One region of the Paenibacillus sp. FSL R10-2734 genome, then DNA from elsewhere that is predicted to be linked to it. Evidence: predicted binding sites of a transcription regulator. Region 1 holds the regulator's gene; the other holds the start of a gene.
What was found. Region 1 encodes Rex, which represses fermentation and respiration genes when NADH is low (regulators of the CRP and FNR family bind a similar motif). Its sites were predicted from a motif close to TTGTGAAATATTTCACAA; they were not measured.

Region 1 (13,158 bases):
GGTCCTACCTTTTTGCGTTTCTTATCTGCACCAGCGTTCACGGTAAGCCCACCACGTAAATGAGCAATTATAAGTAATGCAGTAAGCATTCCAGCTGCTATAACAATCGGGAATATATTAATACCTAGATATGCCATGAAAATAAACAGTACAGGAATAAATCCGAGTAAAATTTCTTTAAGGTACTTAGGCATTATTCCATACCCCCAAGGTCGCAGGTTTTCGCGGCAAAATAATAAATTTACTTTCTTTCCCATTACTCAAGCTTACGTACACATTGTTGTCGTCGATTTCAGTAGATGCTATCACATTTTTATATTCCGAATTTTGCTCTTTCAATCTATCAAGTTCAGTAGGTATAATCGTATATTTACGGCTCTCCATGGCTTCAGCTACAGAGAACATCGCTTTATCCCAGTAATCATCCAGTAGTTCACTTGAATTTTGCTCCACATCCAGTTTAAGCTTACGTCCATCAATCACGGATTTCCCTTCTTTGGAAACATACGTTACCAGATCGCGTAAATTCGTGCCTGGCTGCAAATCAAGTTTCAATGTGACCTCATCGCGGTTAATACTAATATGTGAATCATTTACTCCATCATATCCGGATACAATCTTTTGAAGTGGTTCCTGTAAAGCAAACTGACGATATAAAAAGAATCCTCCAAACAATACAGTAGCCGACAGTAGAGACGTTATCAGTACAGGTACTAGACGTAGTTTCAAGAAACGTCCTCCTCTCAAAGATGACAAAATGTAAACAGAATGATCAATAATCATAGCTAGTTCAGAGCTCATCAGAGCCTAATGTTCTGTTAATGCCTTTCTAATTACAAACAGTAGTATATCATAGGTGTATATACGAAATTGAAAAAAAGTGTGAAGATATTTAAAATTTTATTTTTTAATTGTTTCCATTTCATAAAATATATTGATTTATTTCGACAAAAAAGGGCCGTTATTCATCATTAACAGGCCTACTTTTTCATGTATTTTTAAATCATAATATTAAAACCCGCCCTTATAGTATAACACATTCTATACACTATAAGTATATCATTCAGTATGCCGTTGGAACGAAAAAAAGCGAACCATAAATAGTCCGCTTGTTCTCCTAAAGTACTTTTCTCACTCTTAGCGGCTAGGCAAACTGTATCCTTCACCCAATCGTGCCCCATCTGAGAAGCGATAAAATTGATAATAATACCGACCGCTTTGTTTATAAAAAAGCTGCCAAGCATATTCTCCGTTATATACCCCCGGCAACAATCGCTCAATGGTAATGTCCGGAAGATCGGCTTTTATAATGCTTCGCATCTTCGCTTCAGAGGTCCCTTTACTCAGTTCCTCAGCATAAACTGCATCGGCACCCTCAGCAAACTTCCCATCTACAGTAAAGCGTACCCATACCATCAACTCGGTCCCGGCTTCATTCTTCCCTGTTAAGACCCAGTACACCCCATTTTCATCCCACACGGATTTCTGTGCTTTAGTTACCTCTGTCAGACCAGCACTGGTTTTGGCGACACCCTTAGCGATATCTCGCTCGTTCCATTGATCTTTCATAATATAAGCATAGAACTGGATAAGTCCAAACAGAAGGAGCAGAATCAGAACTGATCCCAGGAGGATCCATTTTTTCCTTTTCTTCAAGGTGCAGCTCCCTTTCTAGTAATATATCTTTTTTGATTATATAACACACCCGTATGTTTATCCAAAGTTTCATATCCATCCAACATTATCTAGTCATAAATTCCTATATTTACACAAAAGGCCGTAACTTTTGCAAACGCAGAAGTCACAGCCTTTCAGTTATTCACTATTATTATAGACTAGCGCTTGAGCAGACCATCAAAGGATTCTTGTGCCTTACGACGGATAGCTTCCTCATCTAGCGTTACGCATTGTCCCTGTTTCACTACTTGTTTACCGTTCACCCATACATGCTCAACATCCTTGGCACTGGCAGAGTATACAGCATGAGACAACAGATCTGTGTGTGGCAGCAAATGCGGCTGGTCTATATCAATGGCGATAAAGTCAGCTTTCATGCCTACAGCGAGTCTACCCACATCATTTAAAAAGATAGACTTTGCGCCATACTCCGTAGCCATACGCAGCGCTTCAGGAGCTGGAACAGCCGTAGGATCACCGCTTACACCTTTATGGATGAGCGCTGCAAGACGCATTTCTTCAAACATATCCAAGTTGTTATTACTTGCCGCGCCATCTGTACCCAGAGACACCTTCACTCCAGCTTTTAGAAGATCCGGCACTCTAGCCACTCCACTGGCCAGTTTAAGGTTACTCCCTGGGTTATGTGACACACCTACATTATGACGAGCCAGAATCTCGATCTCTTCATCATTCAAATGAACGCCATGAGCAACAATAGACGGCCGTGTGAACATTCCAAGCTTCTCAAGATGCGCTACAGGACGCAGTCCATAATCCACCACATTCTGCTCCACTTCACGTTTCGTTTCGGACATATGGGTATGCATCGGTAAATCCAAATCATGTGCCGCCTGTACAAACTTAACAAAAAAGTCCGGTGGGCAGGTATATGGGGCGTGTGGTGAGATCATCGTCGTAATTCTGCCGTCAGCCTTCCCATGCCAGTTACGTGCAAAAGAAATCGCTTCCGCAAGCTTATGATTCTGTACTTCCTCTGGACATAGGCCTATTACGCCGCGCATCAGTACGGAACGGATACCTGACAATTCGACTACCTCAGCTACTCGGTCCATATGATCATACATATCCAAGAAGGTTGTAGTCCCACCCTTTAGCATTTCTAGTACAGACAAGGAGGTTCCCCAGTATACATCTTCTCCGGTGAACTTTTCCTCCATCGGCCACATCTTCTCCTGAAGCCACACCTGAAGTGCTAAATCGTCTCCATAACCACGTAGTAACGACATTGCGGCATGGCCGTGTGTGTTTACAAGACCTGGCATGAACAGTAGACGACTGCCATCAACCACTTGCACACCATCTTCAATCAAAGGCTCTTCTTTTCCTATGTAAGTGATCAAATCATCTTCAATAGTCATATATCCGCTCAGAACCGGCTCATCCGTTCCCGGAATTAGAAAACGCCCGCCCTTGATTATAGTTTTATTGCTCTTCATTTCTACTTTCTTCCTTTCCGTCTTTCAGGTAATAAGCAAGGCTTTGCAAATCCGTTGTAAAATCGGCCGCATGAACCCGGATATTCGGTGGTGTTTTTAGAATCACTGGCGCAAAATTCAAAATCGCCTCAATTCCTGCTTCAATGAGAATATCCGCAACATTCTGCGCTTCTGAATTAGGCACTGTAATAATCCCAATTCGAATACCTTGCTCGCGGACCGTCTTTGCCAGCTCCTCCATTGGTTGCACAGTCAGTGAGTTGATTTTCCGCCCAACCTTAGGGGCATAGGAGTCAAATATAGCAGTAATCTTCATGGTATCCTTCAAATATGCGTTGTAATTAGACAAGGCATGACCAAGATTACCTGCTCCTACCAAAGCCACATTCAGCTGTTGATCAAGCTTCAAGATATGACGAATTTTTTCTATAAGATAAGCAACATCATAACCAATACCTTTTCTTCCGAAATCACCGAAATAAGCCAAATCTTTACGGATTTGAGCGGGATTTAGATCAAGCTTTTGACCAAGCTCCTGAGAGGAAACGGTTAATATTTCACGATTCTGAAGATCATTTAAAAAACGCAAGTACACAGGAAGTCTGCGAACGACAGCTTCTGATATTTTATCCGATTTCATAATATGCCTCCTAAATTAGTTATTACTTTTTTTCAAATCCTAACAAAAATTCCGTACCTCGTCTCAATGAAGAGCGGTATTCTTAATTCTTATACCGCCCTTCATTTGTAGAGTGATCACAAACTGAAGTTATACGTTTCGGGAAACGCCTCCGTCCTCCAACCACTCTGCTATACGAGGAACCATTTGATCCGTTAGCATATGCTCCATTTTCGGGCCAGGCAGTGAATAAAGGAAATACTTCCCATAGTGAGATTCTATAACCCTTGTGTCATAAACAATAACAATACCCCGATCCTGCGCTGTCCGTACCAGTCTTCCGAATCCTTGCTTAAAGCGAATAACTGCCTGAGGAACAGACAACTTCATGAACGGATTCTTTTTCTGGGCTTGCAATAACTCCGACTTCGCTTCCGCTAGTGGATGATTCGGCGGTTGGAATGGGAGCCTCACGATGGCCAAACAGGTTAGCGCTTCACCCGGAATATCTACACCCTCCCAGAAGCTGCTTGTTCCTAGCAGAACTGAGGCTGCACTGTCCTGAAAACGGCGGATAAGCTTGCTGCGGCTGCCCCCTTCCACACCTTGACCTAGCACCGTAATCTCCTGTGAGGCTAGAGCCTCTTTCAGAGGATCATAAACCTGGCGCAGCATCTTGTAAGAGGTAAACAGGACAAGCATCCGCCCGCGGGTTGTTACCGCCGTTTCCGCTAGCGACTGAACGAGTGTATCCACAAAACGTGCATCTCCCACACTACCCTTCACACTAGGAAAATCACGCGGAATAACCAGCAGTGCCTGTTCCCGATATTTAAATGGTGAAGGTAGTAGCGATGTCATCAGTCGCCCTTCTTCGGCAGCCTCATTTAATCCTAGATTATCAATCATAAACTGAAAAGATTTATCGACTGAGAGCGTCGCTGAGGTTAACACGATACTTTTCTTCTTATCGAAGAAGAGATCCTTAAGCTGGGTACTTACATCAACAGGGACGGCATACATCTGTAGCGATTTGCTGCGATAATTTCCATTCGCCTCCAGCCAATATACTACATTCTCGTCGTTTAATCCCATAAAAAACCGTATTTGCTCACGTATAGAAGCTAAATCCTTGAATAAGCCGCTAATATCGGTAACTAGACTGTCTGATGATGATTGGCCTTCTTGATCGCGCATCTCATTAAGCATTTTATCACCCTTACGGATAATTTCACTTAATGTCAGATTTATAGTATTCTCTAAAGCAACCAATTCATCCCAATCTTTCGGTTTCCGAGCAGGAAGTAAACGCATAACTAATTGTCCAGCTTCTCCCGCCGCTGCATCACTGCGTTCCGGCAAAAGGCTGAACAGTTTGTCACTAAGTAGATCCCAGGTTTCTTTTATGGTAAGCAGATCTGGATAGATTCTATCAATGACTCCGCTCCATTCAGAAGCTTCCTCGCTGCCTGATGACTGAAGCATTTGGCGAAGAGTAGGAAGCTGGCCGTTTCGACTATCTTTGTAAAGACGCGATAGCGTATGCGCCACCGTGAAATGCTTCATATGCATACCTAAATGCTTGCCAGCTACATCCTCCAGATGATGGGCCTCATCAATCACAAGATGCTCATAAGCTGGGAGCAACTGATGACCCGCCTTAACATCCGCGAACAGCTTAGAATGGTTCGTAATGACCACGTCAGCAATACCCGCTTCGTGCTTAGCCCGGTGATAATAACATTTGCGGAACCATGGACACGAACGGCCTAGACAGGAATCGGTATCACTTGCAACCGTCTCCCAGAAATCACCGCCTCGACCGCTTAAATTGAGCTCTTCATCATCTCCAGATTCACTTTGAGTCAGCCATACGATCATCTGAGCCGCAGTAAGCGCGTCTTCCCTTGGGCTTATAAAGTCCTTTTTGTTAATTTTATGTTCAAACTTACGCAGACACAAATAATGTCCTCTACCTTTAAAAATCGCAGCTTTAAATGGAAAAGGAACTACCTGCGTTAACAAAGGAATATCTCGCTCCCGTAATTGGTCCTGCAAATTAATGGTATGAGTGCTGACCATGACCTTTTGATCGGTGCGAACGCTTTGATAAATAGCAGGCAACAAATAACCAAGCGATTTGCCGGTTCCTGTTCCTGCTTCGATCAGAAGATGTTTGTCTTCAGCAAGTGCCGTCATCACATCATTGATCATAATATCCTGAGCTTCTCGGCTTTCATACTGCGGTAAAGTGTCTTTAAGCCGTTTAGTTACTTCATCCATATAATCTGTAAAAGATAAATTCTCTAACGGATTCTCACCATGCCCATCCCTAGGAGAAGCTAACTCATTCCAGTCTCCCACAGCAAGCGCTAATTGACGATAGAAAGTCAGATCACCTTCGGGCTGAAGCGTCTCCGCTTCCCGTTCACGCAGTAGACCATCAAAATACCAACCTAAATCACTATCCTCTTCGGTAAACAGCTCACAAAGTCTCTGGATGATCAGCAGAGGCAAATCGTAGAGCTCCTCCAGACATTTCAGCAATACAAGAGCAGTTGCAAGTGCATCACTGTCTGCCTGATGTGGGCGATCATGTGTCACTCCAAAATGGGAACTGACCGATCCTAGTTGATAGGATGTGAGAGAAGGAAAGCAGATTTTCAGAAAATCAATCGTATCCAAAATCCGTCCTTGAAATGGCAGATATCCACATCGATCTAAAGCATTTTGCAAAAAATGGAAATCGAATGCGACATTATGCCCTACAAGCACAACATCATCCAACAGCGGAACAAGCTCCATCATCATCTCATCCAGCTCAGGCGCATCCTTTACATCATCGTCGGTAATCCCCGTCAGACCAGTTATAAAAGGAGGTATCGGCGTTCCGGGCTTGACGTAGGAACCATATACCCGGGAGATGGACCGGTCTTCTTCTATAATTGCAAGGCCAACCTGGATAATTTCACCCACGGATTGGGTTCCCGTTGTTTCAAAATCAAGCACGGCAAATTTCATTATAATTCTATTCCCTTTCAATTGAGACTCTTAATCAGCATAACAGAAGTTGCGAAAAAAGGCGATGCACACCACTGGTTTAGGGGATGCATCGCTTGAATGAAAGTGCGGAATTAAAAAATATTTTACAACAAAGAAACGAGCTGATTTCCGAAATGAAGCTTTCCTCCTCGGCGGCGGCAAACCTCCAAATTAACGGTTGGCTCAGGAAGTGCCGGGTCAAGCTGCAAAGAAAGGCCGAACAGCTCCTGCGCTTCATTGAAACGTTCCTGAGATGCTCGTATGCAGCCTAAAGCATTGTAAACCATTGCTTTCAGCTTATTTTCCCGTATCAAACTAAGCATATGGTTCAGATGACCCCAAGCTGTTTCCCCATCCCCTTCCTGTAGGTAAGAAATGGCTAAATATAATCGGGCGGCCAAACTATCCGGATATTGCAGGATAACTTCCTTAAACTGTTCAATACATTTTCCATACATCAAGAGCTTATAATAACCCTGACCTCTTACAAAAGTATCCATACACAGCTCGGGTGCTTCCTGCTCTGGCAATTCCTCTTCGACCACCGACGTAAAATCCACACTCTCGCGAAAGTGACTAAGCTTCTCAGCAAAAGCCAGCCATTCGTCCATCACTTTATCGCTTAGTCTATGCAGCATATTATAATTGCATAAAAGCTCATTCCGGCGGGCACCCTCCGCTGTAGGGTAATCTGTAACGATTTCCTGAAGCACCTTGTTCATTTCAGCAAACAAATGTTGAAACATGGGCTATCCCCCTCTTACTGAAGATGAAATCAGTTCAGCTTGCCTGACTTCATTTTCTGCGAGATCGGGGACTTTCATCCCTGCCATTCATTACATGGCGTATGTTCATTATATTTAAGCGATTGTAGCATGCAATTCATGATCTGCCAGCTTCACGGGTTTGTTATTTTCATCCACGAATACCACTGTTGGCTTATGGGACTTCAGTTCTTCAGAGGACAACATCGCATACGAAATGATAATGACTGTATCTCCTGGATGAACAAGACGAGCGGCCGCACCATTTAGACAGATCACTCCACTACCGCGAGGCCCAGGAATGACATAGGTTTCTAACCGTGAACCATTATTGTTATCCACGATCTGCACTTTTTCATTCTCAAGAATATCTGCCGCTTCCATTAAATTCTCATCAATGGTAATACTACCCACATAATTCAAATTCGCTTCTGTCACCGTCGCGCGGTGAATTTTGGATTTCATCATATGTCTAAACAAGAGCGGCAACCTCCTTTGGAATAAATACATTATTGTCAATTAAGCGTGTTCTGCCAAACTTCACGGCAAGCGCTATAATAATTTCCCCATTCACTTCCGATAAAACAACCTCATCGTTCAACCCTTCAAGATCAGGGAACGTTAGGATCTCCGCATAATCGATCACCGCTAAAGGTGAGCTGGAAATAACCGTGTTTAAGATTTCCCGCACTTCAGCAGCCGTTCTTACCTTACCTTCTTCGATGGACTGACGCGCTTCTCGAAGAGAACGGGATAACACCAAAGCCTGACTGCGCTCCTCTGAAGATAAGAAAACATTACGTGAGCTGAGTGCCAGCCCATCCGCTTCGCGAACGATAGGACAAGGTACAATTTCAACATGCATATTCAGATCGGACACCATTCGGCGGAGCACAGCGACCTGTTGAGCATCCTTTAGCCCAAAGAAGGCATAATCCGGCTGTACGATATTGAAGAACTTATTAACCACTGTTGTTACACCATCAAAATGCCCTGGTCGAGAAGCCCCACAGAGCCGAGTGGTAAGCTCCGATACCGAGACAGTAGTTCGGGTAGGCTGTGGATACATTTCTTCCACACTGGGGATAAATACAATATCCACTCCCTCGCGTTCTGCCAGCTCCAAATCACGCTTTTCGTCACGCGGATAGGAATCATAATCCTCATTGGGTCCGAACTGCAGCGGGTTCACAAATATGCTCATAACCACCGTGTTGCTCATTTCTCCAGCCCGACGAAGCAGACTGGCATGTCCTTCATGCAGGTAGCCCATCGTTGGAACAAACCCAATCGGGGTATGCCCGCCTTGTCTCATATATTCCAAAGCTTCGCGCAGCTGCTCAATGCTTCTAACAACTCTCATCTTATTCCCCTTCCTTTCCGGCACCGCCGTATAAAGATTCCAGAACGGTTTCATCAGCATTAAAAACATGACCTTCATCCGGGAACGAGCGGTCTTTCACTTCCTGCACATATTGGCTGATGCCCTCACGTATCATATTACCCACATCCACATATGTTTTGACAAAACGTTTCTCGCGGTATGGTGAGGCATAACGCAGCAAGTCATGGAAAACCAATACCTGTCCGTCACAATAACGTCCTGCACCTATCCCAATGGTCGGAATGCTCAGCGCCTCTGAAATCGCTTGTGCTACTTCTTCTGTCACCAGCTCCAGTACCACTGCATAAGCACCGGCTGCTTCAAGGGCCTTAGCCTCATCCATCAGGCGTTTTGCATCCTTCGCATCTTTTCCTTGAATGCGGTAACCACCAATCATATTTACCGATTGAGGCGTTAGCCCAATATGACCCAGAACAGGAACTCCTGCAGCTACAACCGCAGTAACTGTCTCACAAATTTCGAGACCGCCTTCCATTTTGACAGCATGAGCCCGCCCTTCCTGCATCAATCTGCGCACACCTCGCAAGGTCTCATCAATACTTCCGTGATAGGTCATAAATGGCATGTCTGCCACGATGAACGTTTTTTGTGCTCCCCGGGTTACTGAGCGCGTGTGGTAGACCATATCGTCAATCGTAACTGGTAAAGTTGTATCATACCCAAGTACCACATTTCCCAAGGAGTCACCCACTAGGATAAGGTCGATACCTGCTTCTTCAGCTAATAAAGCCGATGGGTAATCATAAGCGGTCAGCATACTCAACGGCACACCTTCTGCTTTCATTTTTTTCATTTTTACAATATTAAGCGCTTGTTTGTTCGCCATTTTTCTCTTCGTCCTCCTTTTTGAAATTACATCCCCGTAAAAATCGCAACAAAAAAACCTTTTAGCAATGATTTGCTAAAAAGGTCCGAAGGGCAAAAAAGAGTCACTCGCGATCGTCCCTTCTGTCTCGGTCCTTACGGCTCAGAGCAGAATCCAACGTAACCGTCTAACGCAGTTATGAAGGTGATTCCAGTAATAAAAATATTATTAATTACATCAGATCAAGAGTACAGTTCGCAAAACGATACCGCCTCCGATCCATAGTATATCAAAAAGAATGTGGAATTACACGAAAAAAATATGACAAGGAATGACACCCCTGTCATATAGAAAAGGCCTATAAAAGTTCAATTTCCCCTGAGCATACGTTAGAGATCTTCCCTGAGCTATTCTTAAGCAGCAATCCACCCAGGTCATCCAGACCTACTACAACTCCTTCCGAACGCCCCTGAGGGCTATTCAGAGCGATCTGGCGACCCAAGGTGACTGACATCGACTCCCACAGCTCTTTTATAGGCATAAAACCTTGTTTCATGTATAGATTGTAGTGCATCTCAAGTTCATCCAATACAGCTCTTACCAGCTCCGAACGGTCAATAGGAACACCACCCCGCTGAATCTGAAGTGAAGTAGCTACTTCCTTCAGATGATCGGGATAATCATCTTCAGTCATGTTCGCAGAAATTCCAATCCCAGCGATACAATAATGAAGCTCCCCTTCACTTAGAGAAGATTCGAGCAAAATTCCACATATCTTACGACCACCCGCAAGCAAATCATTCGGCCATTTAATGCCGGCATCTACTCCGGTTACTTGGCGAATCGCTTTACAGACGGCAACCCCAGCCAGCAGTGTTAATTGAGGCGTCTGTAACAAAGGTAAATTTGGTCGCAATACTATACTCATCCAAATGCCTTTGCCACGAGGAGAAAACCATTTCCTCCCCATTCGCCCCCTAGCACCGATTTGTTCTTCAGCGATTACAGTTGTACCCTCTGGTGCACCGCTTTCTGCCAATCTTTTGGCTTCCTCCTGAGTGGACACGACAGATTCCAGGAGCTGAACTCTGTCTATCCAATTCGAATTGGAAGCTTTTTGCTTCAATTCGGTTAGCGACAGCGCTTTATCATAGCTCATGACCATCCATCCTTTTTGCTTCAAGCAGCAATACTTGTTTATTGTTTAGAAGATCACCAGATGCAGTCGCTTGCAGAAGTGCGTTCAGCATATTTCCGAGCCAAGGACCCGGACGCTTCTCAAGCGCTTCCGCCACCTCATTACCTGTAACTGCAAGCTCTGAGAGGCGTTTGAGCGGCATCTGAGCGATCCACTCCGCTGGGACGGTGACAGCGGGCGAGACTTCTGAGTCCGCTGAGGTGTTGACAGCGGGCGAGACTTCCGAGACCGCTGAGGTGCTGACAGCGGGTGAGTTCTTTGAGTCCGCTGGCGGGTTCGCAGCGGGATGAGCGGCTGCTGGCAAGATAGCCAGCAGCGAGAGCCACCCTTCGGCGGCTTCCACGCCGAAGGACAGCACTGCGGCGATCCAGCGCCGCCGCAGTAGATCTGTGCCGCCTGGTTCCCCCGGCGGCACCGCCTTCAGGGCAGCGGTCCAAGCTTCGCGGACCCGCAGCACCTGGACGACGCTGGTCCGCGTCGTCCCCGAGAACGTCCATGCCCGCAGCAGCTCATCGGCCTCCTGGGCCGACTGCTTCAGGGCATGTAGGAGAAGCGCCCACCGCAGGTGGGCGCTTTCCAGTTCCCCTATCCCGGCCGTTAAGGCGGCAGCAGCCGCCAGATCGGTTCCGGTCCAGGGGAACGGGGCTTTGCCGCGCGCGAGCAGCTCGCAGCGCGCCAGCATAGCGAGGCCGCGCCGAGGATGCGGCCCCTCTACGATGCGTTCCAGCTCCGCGCGGACACGCTCCACAGCAATATGCGCTAGTCTTTCTCGCTGGCGCAATAGCCCCCTCCACGTATTCTTGGCGATGGAGAAATCTAACACCGATGCGAAACGAACGCAGCGAAGCATGCGAAGTGCATCCTCATCGAACCGCTCCTCCGCATCCCCCACACAGCGGATCACACGAAGAGCTAGATCCTTCTCACCACCGAAGGGATCAATCAGATCTCCACCCAGCCCGCAGCATATAGCGTTAATCGTAAAATCACGACGACGAAGATCTTCCTTCACATCGCTTACGAATTCAACATGGTCCGGACGACGATGATCGACATAACCACTTTCTGTTCGGTATGTAGTCACTTCAAACCCATGTCCATCCTGAAGCACAGTGACAGTCCCATGTGCTAATCCTGTCGGAACACTGCGTGCGAAGATAGCTATCACTTCCTCCGGCAATGCTGAAGTTGTAATATCCATATCATGCACTGGCCTGCCCAATAGCTCATCGCGAATGCATCCTCCGACCCAAAAAGCCTCATGGCCGTTTTGAGTTAGCTCAGAAATTACATTTTCCGCGGCAAGAGCCATAGCGGATGGCGCCATTTTCCATTCCATTACGAACTCCTTACCCCCTGACTGTATCCAGTCTAGGCACCTTGCGCCCCAGCACACGGTAATATATATCTTCATACTGACTTGTAATCGAATCTTTACAGAAATCTTTGCAGGCCGTTTCCAGACAAGCTTGGCTGAACTGCTGCACCATACGATCATCCGATAGGAGTTTGATTGCATAGTTCGCCATAGTTTCTGTATCACCAACCGGGGCAATGAATCCTGTCTTTCCATGTTCTATAAGCTCCGGGATACCTCCGGTTTGAGAACCTATAGTCGGTACGCCACATGCCATCGCTTCCAGCGCAACCAGACCAAAGCTTTCCTTCTCTGAAGGCAACAGGAGCAGATCAGCCAACGAAATCACTTGAGCGATCTCATCCTGTCTACCTAAAAAGCGCACTTTATCTTCTAGACCCATTTCACTGATCTTGGCTTGAATCTTAGGAAGATCTGGCCCTTCGCCAACAAGCAGCAGACGTGAAGGTATTTCAAGATTCACTTTAGCAAATATATCCACCACATCACTCACCCTTTTGACTGGGCGGAAATTACTGATGTGCATTAGGATCTTCTCATCAGAAGAAGCAAAATCTCCCCGTAGGTTCGTTACATCCCGTGGATAATAGACACGATGATCTACAAAGTTATAAGTGAGATCGATCTCGCGTGTGATATCCAGGACATCTCGTGTTTCTCTAATGAGATCCTTCGATACAGCTGTTACTGCGTCACTTTCATTAATTCCAAGACGGATTAGATCTTTTAGTGATTCATCCTGTCCAAGTACCGTAATATCAGTGCCATGCAAGGTCGTTACAACTTTTATATCATTACCTAGCATCTGCT
Region 2 (5,598 bases), 2.0 Mb from region 1:
GAAGAACAAGCCAGATGGCAAGCTGGTATTGGTCACTGCGGTGAATCCCACCCCTGCTGGTGAAGGGAAGACCTTAACAACCATAGGACTGGCACAGGCGCTGAACGCAGCAGGTGTAAAGACGGTAGCTGCCTTACGCGAGCCATCCCTCGGACCATGCTTAGGCATGAAGGGAGGGGCCACTGGCGGCGGCAAGTCGCAGATCGTTCCGGCAGATGAGATTAATTTGCACTTTACAGGCGATATTCATGCGGTGACTTCAGCGCATAATTTATTATCTGCGATGATTGATAATCATATCTTCCAAGGTAATAAGCTGGGGCTTGATCCACAGCGTATCGTTTGGAAACGCGTGATGGATATGAATGATCGCAGTCTGCGGAACGTCGTGACAGGGCTCGGAGATGGAAATGGAGTCGTACGGGAAAGCGGCTTTCAGATTACGACAGCGTCTGAGATTATGGCCGTGTTATGCCTATGCGATAATCTGAGTGATCTGAAGAAGCGTCTGAACCGCATTTTGATTGGTTATGACCAAGAAGGTCAGCCTGTAACGGCCGAGCAAATAGGAGCTGTTGAAGCAATGACAGCGCTGCTGAAGGAAGCGGTCAAGCCTAATCTGGTGCAGACCCTGGAGGGCACTCCAGTGATTGTACACGGCGGCCCATTTGCGAATATCGCACATGGCTGCAGCAGTGTTATCGGTACTCGTTATGCACTGAAGCTGGGAGATGTAGTGGTCACGGAAGCAGGCTTCGGAGCGGATCTTGGTGCAGAGAAATTTATGGATATTAAATGCCGGCAAGCCGGACTAACGCCATCGGCGGCTGTGCTTGTCGTGACGGTAAAATCCCTGAAATATAACGGGGGTGTGCCTAAGAATGAGCTCCAAACTGAGAATCGGACGGCACTGCGCTCTGGATTGTCTAATTTGGAACGTCATGTAGAGAATCTCGGCAAATTTGGGGTACCTGTTCTTGTTGCCATTAATCATTTTGAAGGCGACAGCCCAGAAGAGATTAATGATGTAGTGGAAGCTTGTCGCCGCTTGAACGTTCCTGCTGCTATATCTAAGGTGTGGGCAGAAGGTAGTGCGGGCGGACAGGAGTTGGCTTCAGAACTGAAGAAGCTTCTGGACCACAGCGACACCGAGCACTTTACTCCTTTGTACGAGAATGATCTCGACATCTCTTCCAAGATCACCAAGATCGTGCATGAAATTTACCGTGGTGCAGAGGTTAACTTTTCTCCTGCGGCGAAACGCAGCCTAGCAGTGATCGAGCGACTCGGATTAAATGATCTTCAAGTATGTATGGCGAAGACGCCCTATTCCTTCTCGGACCAGCCTAGATTACTTGGCGCTCCTGGAGGTTTCACCATTGGCATACGTGATATCACCCTTTCGCTCGGTGCAGGTTTTGCTGTAGTCATCACGGGCAATATCGTTACGATGCCAGGTCTACCGGCTAAACCAGCTGCTGAGGCGTTATGGATGGATGAGGATGGCGAGATTCACGGTTTAGTGTAAATTTAGTTTATGATCAGGCTTCTCCTGTTGTATTAGGGGGAGCCTTTTTTTGCGTGTTATAAGAAAGTATATCCTGCGGGATTAGAACATAATGCCCTACTTTCATGGCAAAGCTAATGAGACCGCACTCGGCAGCGGTGGCGAAAGAAATATTTAAAATTGTGAACAATCTGAGGATATAGGTGAAAAAGACTTGTAATGTGATAAATATCACAATATAATCAGTTTATAAAGTGAAATAAATCACAACTAACCCATTGTTGATCAGATTCGATAATTGATCGGTCATGCAAGTCCAATTATATAACCCGATTGTCCATTTGAAGGAGGAAGAAATAATGAAAGTAGCTGTCATTGGATGTACCCATGCTGGAACTGCCGCAATTGTAAATACCGCTCAACTTTACCCGGATGCCGAGATCACTGTGTATGAGCGTAATGATAATATTTCCTTCTTATCCTGCGGAATTGCTTTATACGTTGGTGGAGTAGTTAAAGATCCACACGGGCTGTTCTATTCTTCCCCAGATAAGCTTGCAGAGCTTGGTGTAAAGACCAACATGCGCCATGAAGTGACCGAAGTGGATACGAAGTCCAAAACGCTTCGCATTCGTAATTTGACAACTGGACAGGAGTTCGCTGATACCTACGATAAGCTGATTATGACTACGGGTTCATGGCCGATTGTTCCGAAGCTGGAAGGACTTGAGCTGGAAGGTGTCTTACTTTGCAAGAACTATGACCATTCCAACACCATTATAGAAAAAGCTAAACAAGCAAACAAAATCACAGTCGTGGGCGCTGGTTATATCGGCGTTGAATTGGTGGAAGCCTTCCAAATGAACGGGAAGCAAGTCACACTGATCGATGGTGAGGATCGTATTCTGAATAAATATTTGGACCCAGAGTTCACTGCACCGATACAACAATCCTTTAAGGATCATGGAATTAAATTGGCTCTAAATGAGAAGGTCAGTGCTTTTGCTGGCGAAGGCGGTAAAGTTACCAAGGTTATCACAAGTGAAGGGGAGCATGAGACGGATCTTGTTATTCTCTGCATTGGCTTCCGTCCAAATACTGAACTCTTAAAGGGTCAAGTGGATATGCTGCCTAATGGTGCAATTTTGGTCAATGATTATATGCAGACTAGTTGCCCAGATGTGTATGCCGCTGGTGACAGCTGTGCGATTCATTACAACCCTACAGGTAAGCATGCGTATATTCCACTTGCCACAAATGCCGTACGGATGGGTACCTTGGTTGCACGTAACTTGGTGACAGAGACAATTCCTTATATGGGGACTCAAGGGACTTCGGGCATTAAAATTTATGAAGACAATATCGCTGCTACCGGTCTTACTGAAGAAGGAGCCAAGGCTGAGGGAATAGACGTAGAGACTACCATGATTATTGACAACTATCGTCCAGAATTCATGCCAACCTTCGAGCAGGTCCAATTAAAAGTAGTATTTGATCGCGCTACACGCCGTATTCTCGGAGCACAAATCATGTCCAAGATGGATCTGACCCAATCGATCAACACAGTGTCTGTATGTATTCAAAATAAAATGACGATTGACCAACTTGCCTTCATTGATTTCTTCTTCCAACCTCATTACAACAAGCCTTGGAACTTCCTGAATACAGTAGGTCTTCAATCGCTGCCGACAACAGTATCAAGTAAAGAAACCGTAACGGTGTAACGTAATTGCATAAGAATAATCAGGCGAATGAACCGAGGCTATTTATGGCTTCGGTTTTTTTGCGATGTGAAAAGTGGTACTATTTACCTTTAAAATAATTTGGATCCTATTCTGACATTTGTAATTATGTAAGCATCACGCTAAATTTGACATGTCAGTGAAAACTTTCACTTAGTTTTTCATTAAGTGATAATTATCACGTTAATGTGTTTTGTGACACGCTACAATGGTCATAAAGGAACAAATTTTAAGTAAATAGATGAAGGGGATAAGAATCATGGCTTATAATAAACCGCAGCAGATTGCCGCAGTAACAGTCGAGAACGGCATTAAAAAGGCTCACAATCCTTTAAGTACCGTACTTATTCTGGGCTTTCTGGGAGGAGCGTTTATTGCGCTCGGATTTTTACTGGATATTCGCGTCATTGCTGGCGCACCACAAGAATGGGGATCCATTGCTAACTTTATTGGGGCTGCAGTGTTCCCTGTTGGATTGATTTTGGTACTGCTCGCAGGAGGAGAACTACTGACAGGCAATATGATGGCCGTGCCGCTTGCTTTTATGGCCAAGAAGATATCTTTCTGGGAAGTTATCAAGAATCTCGTATTGATTACACTCAGCAATCTAGCTGGAGCTTTGTTTGTAGCTTATTTTTTCGGTCATGTGGTGGGTTTAACCGCAGACGGTGTGTATTTGGAGAAAGTAGTCGAAATGGCTGGACATAAGCTAGAGGCTGGATTCTTGCCAGCATTTGTTTCCGGTATCGGTTGTAACTGGCTCGTAGCTCTGGCGGTATGGCTCTCCTATGGGGCGGATAACTTCAGTGGCAAAATCCTCGGTATCTGGTTCCCGACTATGGCTTTTGTAGCTATCGGCTTCCAGCACGTTGTAGCCAACATGTTCTTAATCCCAGCTGCAATTTTTGAAGGGTATTTCTCATGGGGAGAATACTTCCAAAACTTTGTACCGGTATGGCTAGGCAATTTGACGGGCGGTGCGATATTTGTTGCGGCAGCCTATTGGATGGCTTACCTGCGTAAAGAGCCTGCGGCCATTCAATCCGTAGACAGTAAGTCCGGCAGCGCTGTGAAAAAACACGCCTAAACCTATCTTATAGAGCACTCCTTAGAATCATTCGAGGGGTGCTTTTTGCTGTATAGACAACACAAAATTCGCCGTGATGTAATCGAATTCGGGGGAACGAATTCGGATGCACGGCGAATTTTAGAAGGGGGAGTGTTTCTAGGCTCTATTACCCTGATTATGTAATAATGAATCACTTCGTTTTAATAAGTCTGCTTTACGGACGACAGCGGCAACTATAAAATATAAATAGACGCCCTGATCCATGGGGAACGGAGCCGCTTTTTTCTCAGCTACGGTAGAAGTTAGACCGAAATAAGAGGTAGAGTATACAGTGACTTTATCACGATGCAACGTCAATGTGTTTGCTTGCTCCAAGCCCTGTTTTGGGATGATACTGGATGGAATAATGACACATATATTACAGGGGATGTACACTACTTATGAAGTTTTTACAGGCTTATCCTAAAGAAGTTAAAATATTTTTAATCGCCAGCCTTATTAACGCAACGGGTAGTGCATTGATGTGGCCACTTGTCACGATGTATGTTTTTGATGAGCTTGGACGCAGCATGTCGGATGCTGGACTAGTGATTCTTATTCAATCGGTTGGAGGGATCGTGGGTCAATTACTCGGGGGCTCACTCTATCATAAGGTGGGTGTAAACCGGCTGATTGTCGGAGCGCTGGCCATGAATGCACTTGCGCTGTTCACTTTGCCAGCAGCAAGTAACAACTGGATTTTGTTTATGGCCGCAATGGGACTAGTAGGACTTTTTAATTCACTGTCATTACCTGCGATTCAGGCGTTTATCGGCTTTCGTTTTACGAAGCAGCGCGGAGAGCTGTTTAATGTTATTTATGTCGCCAATAATATTGGAGTAGCACTGGGTACGGCGTTAAGTGGTTTTCTGGCCGATATTTCTTATATGCTCAGCTTTGTGATGAACGGCGTAACTTCAGCGGTATTTGCGGTATTCTTTTTTGTATATCTCAAGAAAGTCGGAGGAGATTCTTCACAGGAGGTCGCAGAACACCAGAAGGCTGGTCCTGAGAAACAATCCACATGGAAGCTAATGGGGCATACACGGATTTATCTTTATATGGGGATTGCCTCCATGTTCCTGCTGTTAGGGAACTCTATTTGGAATACAGGAGTATCTCCATTCATTATTTCTGAAGGCTGGCCTAAGAAAACCTATGGTTTTCTCTGGACGCTGAACGGTATTCTTATCTTTGCGGCGCAGCCGCTCGTAACGGTGATTAAACGCTGGTTCGCGTCT

Region 2: the regulator Rex is predicted to act here: its motif matches at 3,387-3,404, upstream of NSS67_RS04495 (formate/nitrite transporter family protein).

The regions. Positions count from the first base shown of each region.
Region 1 covers NZ_CP150170.1:2,948,839-2,961,996, reverse strand. The annotation lists gene NSS67_RS12910 (AAA family ATPase) at 1-194, opposite strand, end outside; gene NSS67_RS12905 (hypothetical protein) at 187-729, opposite strand; gene NSS67_RS12900 (DUF5590 domain-containing protein) at 1,138-1,656, opposite strand; gene NSS67_RS12895 (amidohydrolase) at 1,836-3,137, opposite strand; gene NSS67_RS12890 (redox-sensing transcriptional repressor Rex) at 3,124-3,777, opposite strand; gene dinG (ATP-dependent DNA helicase DinG) at 3,907-6,777, opposite strand; gene NSS67_RS12880 (hypothetical protein) at 6,903-7,544, opposite strand; gene panD (aspartate 1-decarboxylase) at 7,659-8,042, opposite strand; gene panC (pantoate--beta-alanine ligase) at 8,035-8,925, opposite strand; gene panB (3-methyl-2-oxobutanoate hydroxymethyltransferase) at 8,927-9,793, opposite strand; gene NSS67_RS12860 (biotin--[acetyl-CoA-carboxylase] ligase) at 10,131-10,931, opposite strand; gene NSS67_RS12855 (CCA tRNA nucleotidyltransferase) at 10,921-12,384, opposite strand; gene bshA (N-acetyl-alpha-D-glucosaminyl L-malate synthase BshA) at 12,320-13,158, opposite strand, start outside.
Region 2 covers NZ_CP150170.1:986,626-992,223, forward strand. The annotation lists gene NSS67_RS04485 (formate--tetrahydrofolate ligase) at 1-1,528, shown strand, start outside; gene NSS67_RS04490 (FAD-dependent oxidoreductase) at 1,867-3,231, shown strand; gene NSS67_RS04495 (formate/nitrite transporter family protein) at 3,509-4,336, shown strand; gene NSS67_RS04500 (hypothetical protein) at 4,475-4,675, opposite strand; gene NSS67_RS04505 (MFS transporter) at 4,759-5,598, shown strand, end outside.